Regions from separate parts of the Arthrobacter sp. genome, predicted to be linked through region 1. Evidence: riboswitches for the same ligand, from Rfam matches in the RefSeq annotation. Region 1 holds a riboswitch; the other holds the start of a gene.
The links. Region 1 has a riboswitch for cyclic di-AMP ahead of RTN46_RS01145 (M23 family metallopeptidase). Riboswitches for the same ligand answer to the same signal wherever they lie in the genome.

Region 1 (3,395 bases):
GAAGGACAGCCCGCCGTTTTCGTTGAGCCACTCGACCTGGGAGTTCAGGGTCACCAGTGTGGAGAGTGAAGGCGTGTTGTACGTCTGGTTCAGGCGCGAGTTATCGATCGCCGTCTGCAGATTCAGGAAGTCGGGAATCCAGCGGTCCGATGCGTTGATCCGGGCGGCGCGTTCTATCGCAGCCGGGGAGAACATTCCAAGCCACAGGCCGCCGTCGGAGGCAAAGTTCTTCTGCGGAGCGAAGTAGTAGACATCTGCCTCCGCGAGGTCGACGTCGAGGCCGCCTGCAGCGGAGGTCGCATCGACCAGGACCAGGGAGCCTTCATCTGCACCCGCCACACGCCGGACCGGAGCTGCAACGCCCGTGGAGGTCTCATTCTGCGGCCAGGCATAGACATCCACGCCGGCTTCGGCGCGGGGATCGGGGCGGGTGCCCGGCTCGGCCTTGAGAATGCTTGATTCGGCCAGGAACGGTGCCTTGTTCGTCGCGGCGGCGAACTTGGAGCCAAACTCGCCGAAGGACAGGTGCTGCGCCTTGTTTTCCACGAGGCCGAAGGACGCGATGTCCCAGAACGCCGTCGAGCCGCCCACACCCAGTACAACTTCGTACCCTTCGGGCGCGGAGAAGAAGGAGGAGAGCCCCTCGCGGATAGACCCAACCAGATTCCGGACCGGAGCCTGGCGGTGGGAGGTGCCCAGCAGCTTGGCACCTGCCTGCGAAAGCGCCTCGATCTGCTCGGGGCGAACCTTGGAAGGACCGGCACCGAAACGCCCATCCTGGGGAAGAAGTTCTGCGGGGATCGTAACTGTGGCGGTTTCGCCCATTTTTGTTTGCTCCAAGCGGGTTGGCAGGGTGCTGAAGATACTCCTCTATTCTGCACCCCGGCCCCGTACTGGACGTATTTGTGAACGGGAGTTGGCGACCAGTCCGGGGCGGGCACAATTGCCCCGGGATTGGCGCCATGGGCTAACGTGGAAACGAACCTGCGGCGCGGTCTGCACCGCTGAGGTTCTACACCCTTTCTTCCGCACGAATTCTAGGAGCGGCTGGTCATGACGGACCTCATCGACACAACTGAGATGTATCTTCGAACCATCCTTGAACTCGAAGAGGAGAACATCGTGGCCCTGCGGGCGCGCATCGCCGAGCGCCTGCGCCATTCCGGCCCGACGGTGTCGCAGACCATTGGACGGATGGAGCGGGACGGCCTGGTGGTGGTTGCGGGAACCCGGCAGCTGGAACTGACCGAGCTGGGCCGGCGCCGTGCCACGGAAGTGATGCGCAAACACCGTCTGGCCGAGCGCCTGCTGGCCGACGTGATCGGGCTGGACTGGGCCTATGTCCATGACGAGGCCTGCCGCTGGGAACACGTAATGAGCGAACGGGTCGAGCGGCGGCTTTACGACCTTTTGGGCCGCCCCACAGAGTCGCCGTACGGCAACCCCATCCCGGGGCTCGAGGCCCTGGGCGGAACAACCGCAGCGGCTCCGGCTGCCGGCTACATGGACCTGGTCTCCGCAGTCGGTGCGGCCGAACCCGGAACCCAGATGAACCTGCTCCGGCTGGCCGAACCGATCCAGGTGGACCCCGAACTGCTGGCGCAGCTGGACGAGGCCGGGTTGCGCCCGGGCGCCTCGATCACTGCCGAGGTGGCCGGGAGCTACATTTCGGTCCGCGTTCCGGGGATCGAGGGAGCCTTGGAACTGCCGGCGGAAGTGGCTGCGCACGTGTTCGTGTCCGGCCAGGCCTAGTCCTTTCATCCACGCGGGTAACGGAATGGTATCTTTTGGGATTTTTCCCCTATAGTGACTTCTGACTACAGCAACAACACCGCTAACCGGTCCGACAGCCGAACCCTGCCACTGGACCGCAGGTGCAACCGTTCGCAGGCAGGGGCGGAGGACCCATCAAGCGGCAGTCTCACTGCCTTGGGGTGAAGCCTCCGAGCAGCGCAGGATCGTCCGCAAACCGCGGATTCCCCTGGGCGTCGTGGGCCGAGTTCTCTACTCGAATCCGACAGCTAACTTCGCAGGCTTTGTAGAGAGGGAACCACTTGTCGAAGCATGCCGCTTCGGGCAGGCGCAGGGCCGAGACTACGGCCGCTCCACTGCGTCCACGCACCGCCGCACGGTCCACTGCCGCCCCGTCAGCTGGACGGCGCCGGGCTGAACCCGTCCGCCGCCCGCTGGGAGGCTCTGCCCAGAAATTCGCCATCACCGCCGCCGCCTCCGGGCTGGTGTTGACCGTTGCCCTGCCAACGACGGCAGCGGCGGTGGATCCCGTACTGCCCCCGGAGGCAACGGCAGCGCCGGCCCCGGTTTCGGCTGATCCCAACGCCACGCTGGAGTTCGACCGAGCCGCCCTGACGAGCAAATTCGATCCGGACGCGAAACTTCAGGGACTCACTGTTGCCGGCACAGATGTCACGCCTGCGGCTGCCAAGGGCACCCTTGCCACTCCGCTGGATTCCGAACTGGTGGAGACCTCCTCCTTCGGATACCGGGTAAGCCCGATCACCGGCACCGCAGGCGAACTGCATACCGGCCAGGACTTCGCCGCAACGTGCGGCACGGAAGTCACGGCGGCCGCCAGCGGCACGGTCAAGTCCGCCGGGTGGCACCCGTACGGCGGTGGAAACCGCGTGGTGATCGATCACGGTAACGGCGTGGAAACCACCTACAACCACCTCTCGGCCATCAGCGTGTCTGTGGGCGACGAACTCGAGCGCGGCCACCTGGTGGGCGCCAGCGGCACCACCGGCGCCTCAACCGGCTGCCACCTGCATTTCGAGGTAATGGTCAACGGCACTCATGTCGACCCCCTCGGCTGGTTGTGACCGCTCCAACACCCTTTCGTGACCTGAGCGTGACATTTCCTTGATGTTGTTATATTCTCGTCACCGTGCCTGATTGGCCAAAGATCAGACACTCTCAGACAGTTCGCCGAGCTCTGCCACTGTTCGAGATCCGTTCGCAAAAATCGCATGGCAGAGGCGGGGGAACCAATTTCGGGTTTCGCAAGAAGCCCTAGGGGTTAAGTTGCCGGACTTAGCAGTCCAGCAACCGGGTGACTCCCATCCGAATCCGACAGCTCACCTCGCAGGCGTTGGGAGAGGCAAAAACTGTGTCAACAATCACTTCTGGCCGCCATCGTGCTGCCCACGTCCAATCCAGCCCGCTTACGGCGCTCTCGAAGGCCGTAACCGCTAACGCAGGGAACGTCGGCCGCCAGGCCGCAGTCGTCGTCGCAGCTTCCGGACTTGTTCTGGCTGCAGGCATGCCGGCTCAGGCAGCATCGGTTTCCACCGACCGCCAGGCCCTTGAAGCAACCCCTCTCAACGTTGTGACCTCCAACGGGACCGTTACGGTCTCCGAGCAGGCACCCTACGATCTTC
Region 2 (3,395 bases), on a different contig from region 1:
GTGCCGGCTGGCACCTGCGTTGAACCGCAGCGGGTTTTCCCGGCGCTGGGCCTCGGTGCCTGGCTAAGACGCTACCAGTTATTCTGAGTCATTCATAAAAGCAACCTGCTTCGCCGGGCAGTCACCGACCGGCGATAGAGTTGAATCCATGAGCAACACCCCCGCGCGGCCCCGCAGGTCTGTCTTCTTCCTAATTCCTATCGGCGCATTGGCGGGCATGGCCCTGGCCATCCTGAACTTCCAAGTGCTCTACGCAGCGTCAGTGGAGTCCCAGGAGCTGACGAGCTACATCCTCTGGACCCTGCTCGGCGGCGCGGCGCTGGGTGCATCATTTGCCTGCCCGGCCAGCGTGGTCTCATTCCTCAGCGCAGATTCAGGAAAGTCCCGGCGCTTTTGCGCAGTGGCCGCTGGCTTGGTCCTGGCAGTGTGCTGGCTCCTCTACGCGGCCGTCTCGGCGTCCGGAGGCACGCCGGTAACGGTGCTGCTGCCCGCGGCAGCGGTCGTAACGACGGCCGCCGGGGCCTGGTTCGCATGGTTCACAGCCCGGGCCACGGCGTCGGACCTGGATTAGTGAGATCCGCCGATCATCCTCGCCAGGGCATCGCTCGGTGAATCAACCTCCGCACCGTGGGCGAACAGGATGCGCTCAGGGCCAAGGGCAGCAAGCCGCTCCAGGGACTCCTCTGCCCGGCCGGAATCAGAGGTGAATGCCCCGGGTCCCCGGACCACCTCACCCTGGGCTACCGCAGCGGCATCCCCGATGAAGAGCGTCCCCGTTGCCTCATGGAAAAGCGAGATGTGTCCTGCCGTATGCCCCGGCGTGGCAAGCACCTCCAAGTCCTGGATCATGGCACCCTCACCGATGGGACTCACATGGCGCGGTGCCCGAATATCCGGAGAATCTGGCCCGCCTGCGTAGATCGCGGCCAGCGGGGCCCGCTCGGCAATAGCAAAAAGAGAACCGACATGGTCCATGTGCAGATGGGTCAGCACAATGTCGCGGACATCGGGCCACCCACCGCCCAATGCCTCAACCGCCGCACCGATACCCATCTCGGCGTCGGGCATTCCTGTGTCAATGACCACAATTCCGTCCGGCTGGGCTACGGCATAGCAACGCACATCCATAATCAGCTGGTGCGGGCCTGCGACGCCGGCAGGAATCACCACCTCGCGCACCACGCCCTGGACGGGAAGCCGCGCTCCGCGGCCACCGGGTTGTTCACTCATGGCCACCCTCCTTCGCTGGATATTGGCCCTTCAAGCGTATTCCCGCGGCGGCGCATCCGTCCCGGGCTTACGGAAAAAAAGCCTGCGTTTCCACCTGCCTCAGCGTCGGCTCCGGAGGCCAAAACTGACAGCACCGACGGCCTGCCGGGCTGCGGAAATGTTGCGGGATGGACGAAAGAAGACAGCCGCCTGTTTATTAGCACGGTGACGTGGCCTACACAACAGCAACACGGCGTCGTTACCGAATTGCAATCCATCTGTAATTCCATGTAGTGTCCTCGGCATGCCGCGATACGAAATGTGCGGCGTCCTTGGCTTGTTACCTAACTCTGCCGCTGGCCAAGGTCCCCTTTTGCAAAACGACGGCAGGGGCGGGGGACCCAATTTTTTGGATCCTTTGAATCCTTGGGGTTAAGCCGACCGGCCCAGGCCGGCGGCCGGGTGACTCCCATCCGAACCCGACAGCTCACCTCGCAGGTATTGGGAGAGGTAATTCCTTGTCTATCAATAACAACCGCGGACGCCACCGCGCCAATTCCACCATCTTGACGACTATCGCCCAGGTCTCACCGGTCAAGGCCCGCGCCTTCGGTGGAACCGCCGCTGCCGTCGTTGCCGGCTCCGGACTCATGTTCGGGATGGCTGCCCCGGCCCAGGCCGGCGTCGTCGCCAATGATGCCAACCCGGCACCCGTGGCTGCTGCCCCCGCCGCGGTCGTCGAAGCCCCGGCTGTCGAAGCCCCGGCCCCGGCCGTGGAGACCGCTTCCACCCACACCGTCGTCGCCGGTGACACGCTGGGCCAGATCGCCAGCACCTACGGTGTGAGCCTGGACAGTGTCTTCGCTCTCAATGGCCTCTCCATGGCCTCGATCATCTACCCGGGTGACGTCATCACCTATGCCGGCGCAGCTGCCATCCAGCCGGCCGCCGCGTACACGCCGGTGGAAAACTACGCCGCTCCGGTTGAAGCCGCTCCCGCAGCAGCTTCGTACACGGATCCGGGCGCCTATGCCGAACTCACCACGCTGAGCACCCCGGTTGCTCCGGCTGCTCCCGCCGCTGCAGTTTCCGGTGCGGGCGCAACCATGCTGAGCGCTGCCTACTCGCAGCTCGGCGCTGCCCAGGACTGCACCGTCCTGGTCGAGGTAGCCCTCCGTGCCGCCGGCCACTCGGTCGGAGACCTGGCCCCGGCCCAGCTCGCCGCCTACGGCACCCCGGTGTCTGATCCCCAGCCCGGCGACATGGTCTACTACGCCGACGGCGGCATGGGCTTTGCCCATATCGCTATCTACATCGGTGATGGACAGGCCATTCACAGTGGCTGGAACGGCAACCAGACCGTTATCCAGTCCGTCAACGTTGGCTCCGGCCCGGTCTACTACCGCGCATAACCCTTAATCCGGCGCGGCCATCCGGTCCGCAGGATGCACGAAAGCGCCCCGTCTGGAAACAGGCGGGGTGCTTTCGCATGCGCCACAGCAATTCCCATGAGCCCCACCCATAGGAACTGCCCGCCCGCAGGCGGGGAACATGGTCCCCAGACGTGAAATAATGAACTATGTCAGACCCGCGGCTCCCCGGCACCTTCACCCATGTGTGTGGTGCCGCAGCCGCGCTTCCGTCACTACTGTCACCGGAATCCGTGCACGTGGCGGGACGACCGTCCCACCGCTGGCCCTGCCCCGGGCAGCGGCTCACGGACGCCGGGTCCGGCTTCAACGCAGCCAGAGGGAAACACATTGACGTTTAACGTAGGTCAAACCGTAGTCCACCCCCATCACGGACCGGCCACCATCTGCCGGCTGTCCAGCAGGATGGTCCGCAGTGTAGAGACTGAGTACCTGGTGCTGGAAGTACATGCCAACAGGCTGGAGGTCTGGGTACCCACGGCGAAAGCCGAAGACGTTGGGCTGCGCCCGATTCTTGATTCACCGCAGCTGCAGGAACTCATGGAGGTCCTCCGGGCTGCCGCGGATACCGAGGAGTCCCAATGGTCGAGGCGCTTCAAGGAGAATACCGAGCTGCTCGCCAGCGGACGGATCGTTGACGTCGCGCGGGTGGTGCGTAATCTCACCATCCGCTCCCTGGACAAGGGACTCTCCCACGCAGAGCGGGATATGCTCCGGCACGCCCGCCGGCCACTGCTCACGGAGATCTCGCTCTCC

Region 2: linked by a shared signal. The riboswitch ahead of RTN46_RS14885 (LysM peptidoglycan-binding domain-containing protein) and the one ahead of RTN46_RS01145 (M23 family metallopeptidase) in region 1 are both predicted to bind cyclic di-AMP.

What each region holds. Positions count from the first base shown of each region.
Region 1 covers NZ_DALZXY010000003.1:51,061-54,455, reverse strand. The annotation lists gene serC (phosphoserine transaminase) at 1-825, opposite strand, end outside; gene RTN46_RS01150 (metal-dependent transcriptional regulator) at 1,054-1,752, shown strand; cyclic di-AMP (ydaO/yuaA leader) riboswitch at 1,839-2,051, shown strand; gene RTN46_RS01145 (M23 family metallopeptidase) at 2,055-2,837, shown strand; cyclic di-AMP (ydaO/yuaA leader) riboswitch at 2,932-3,120, shown strand; gene RTN46_RS01140 (NlpC/P60 family protein) at 3,125-3,395, shown strand, end outside.
Region 2 covers NZ_DALZXY010000104.1:2,406-5,800, reverse strand. The annotation lists gene RTN46_RS14895 (hypothetical protein) at 149-571, shown strand; gene RTN46_RS14890 (MBL fold metallo-hydrolase) at 568-1,230, opposite strand; cyclic di-AMP (ydaO/yuaA leader) riboswitch at 1,574-1,724, shown strand; gene RTN46_RS14885 (LysM peptidoglycan-binding domain-containing protein) at 1,728-2,621, shown strand; gene RTN46_RS14880 (CarD family transcriptional regulator) at 2,823-3,395, shown strand, end outside.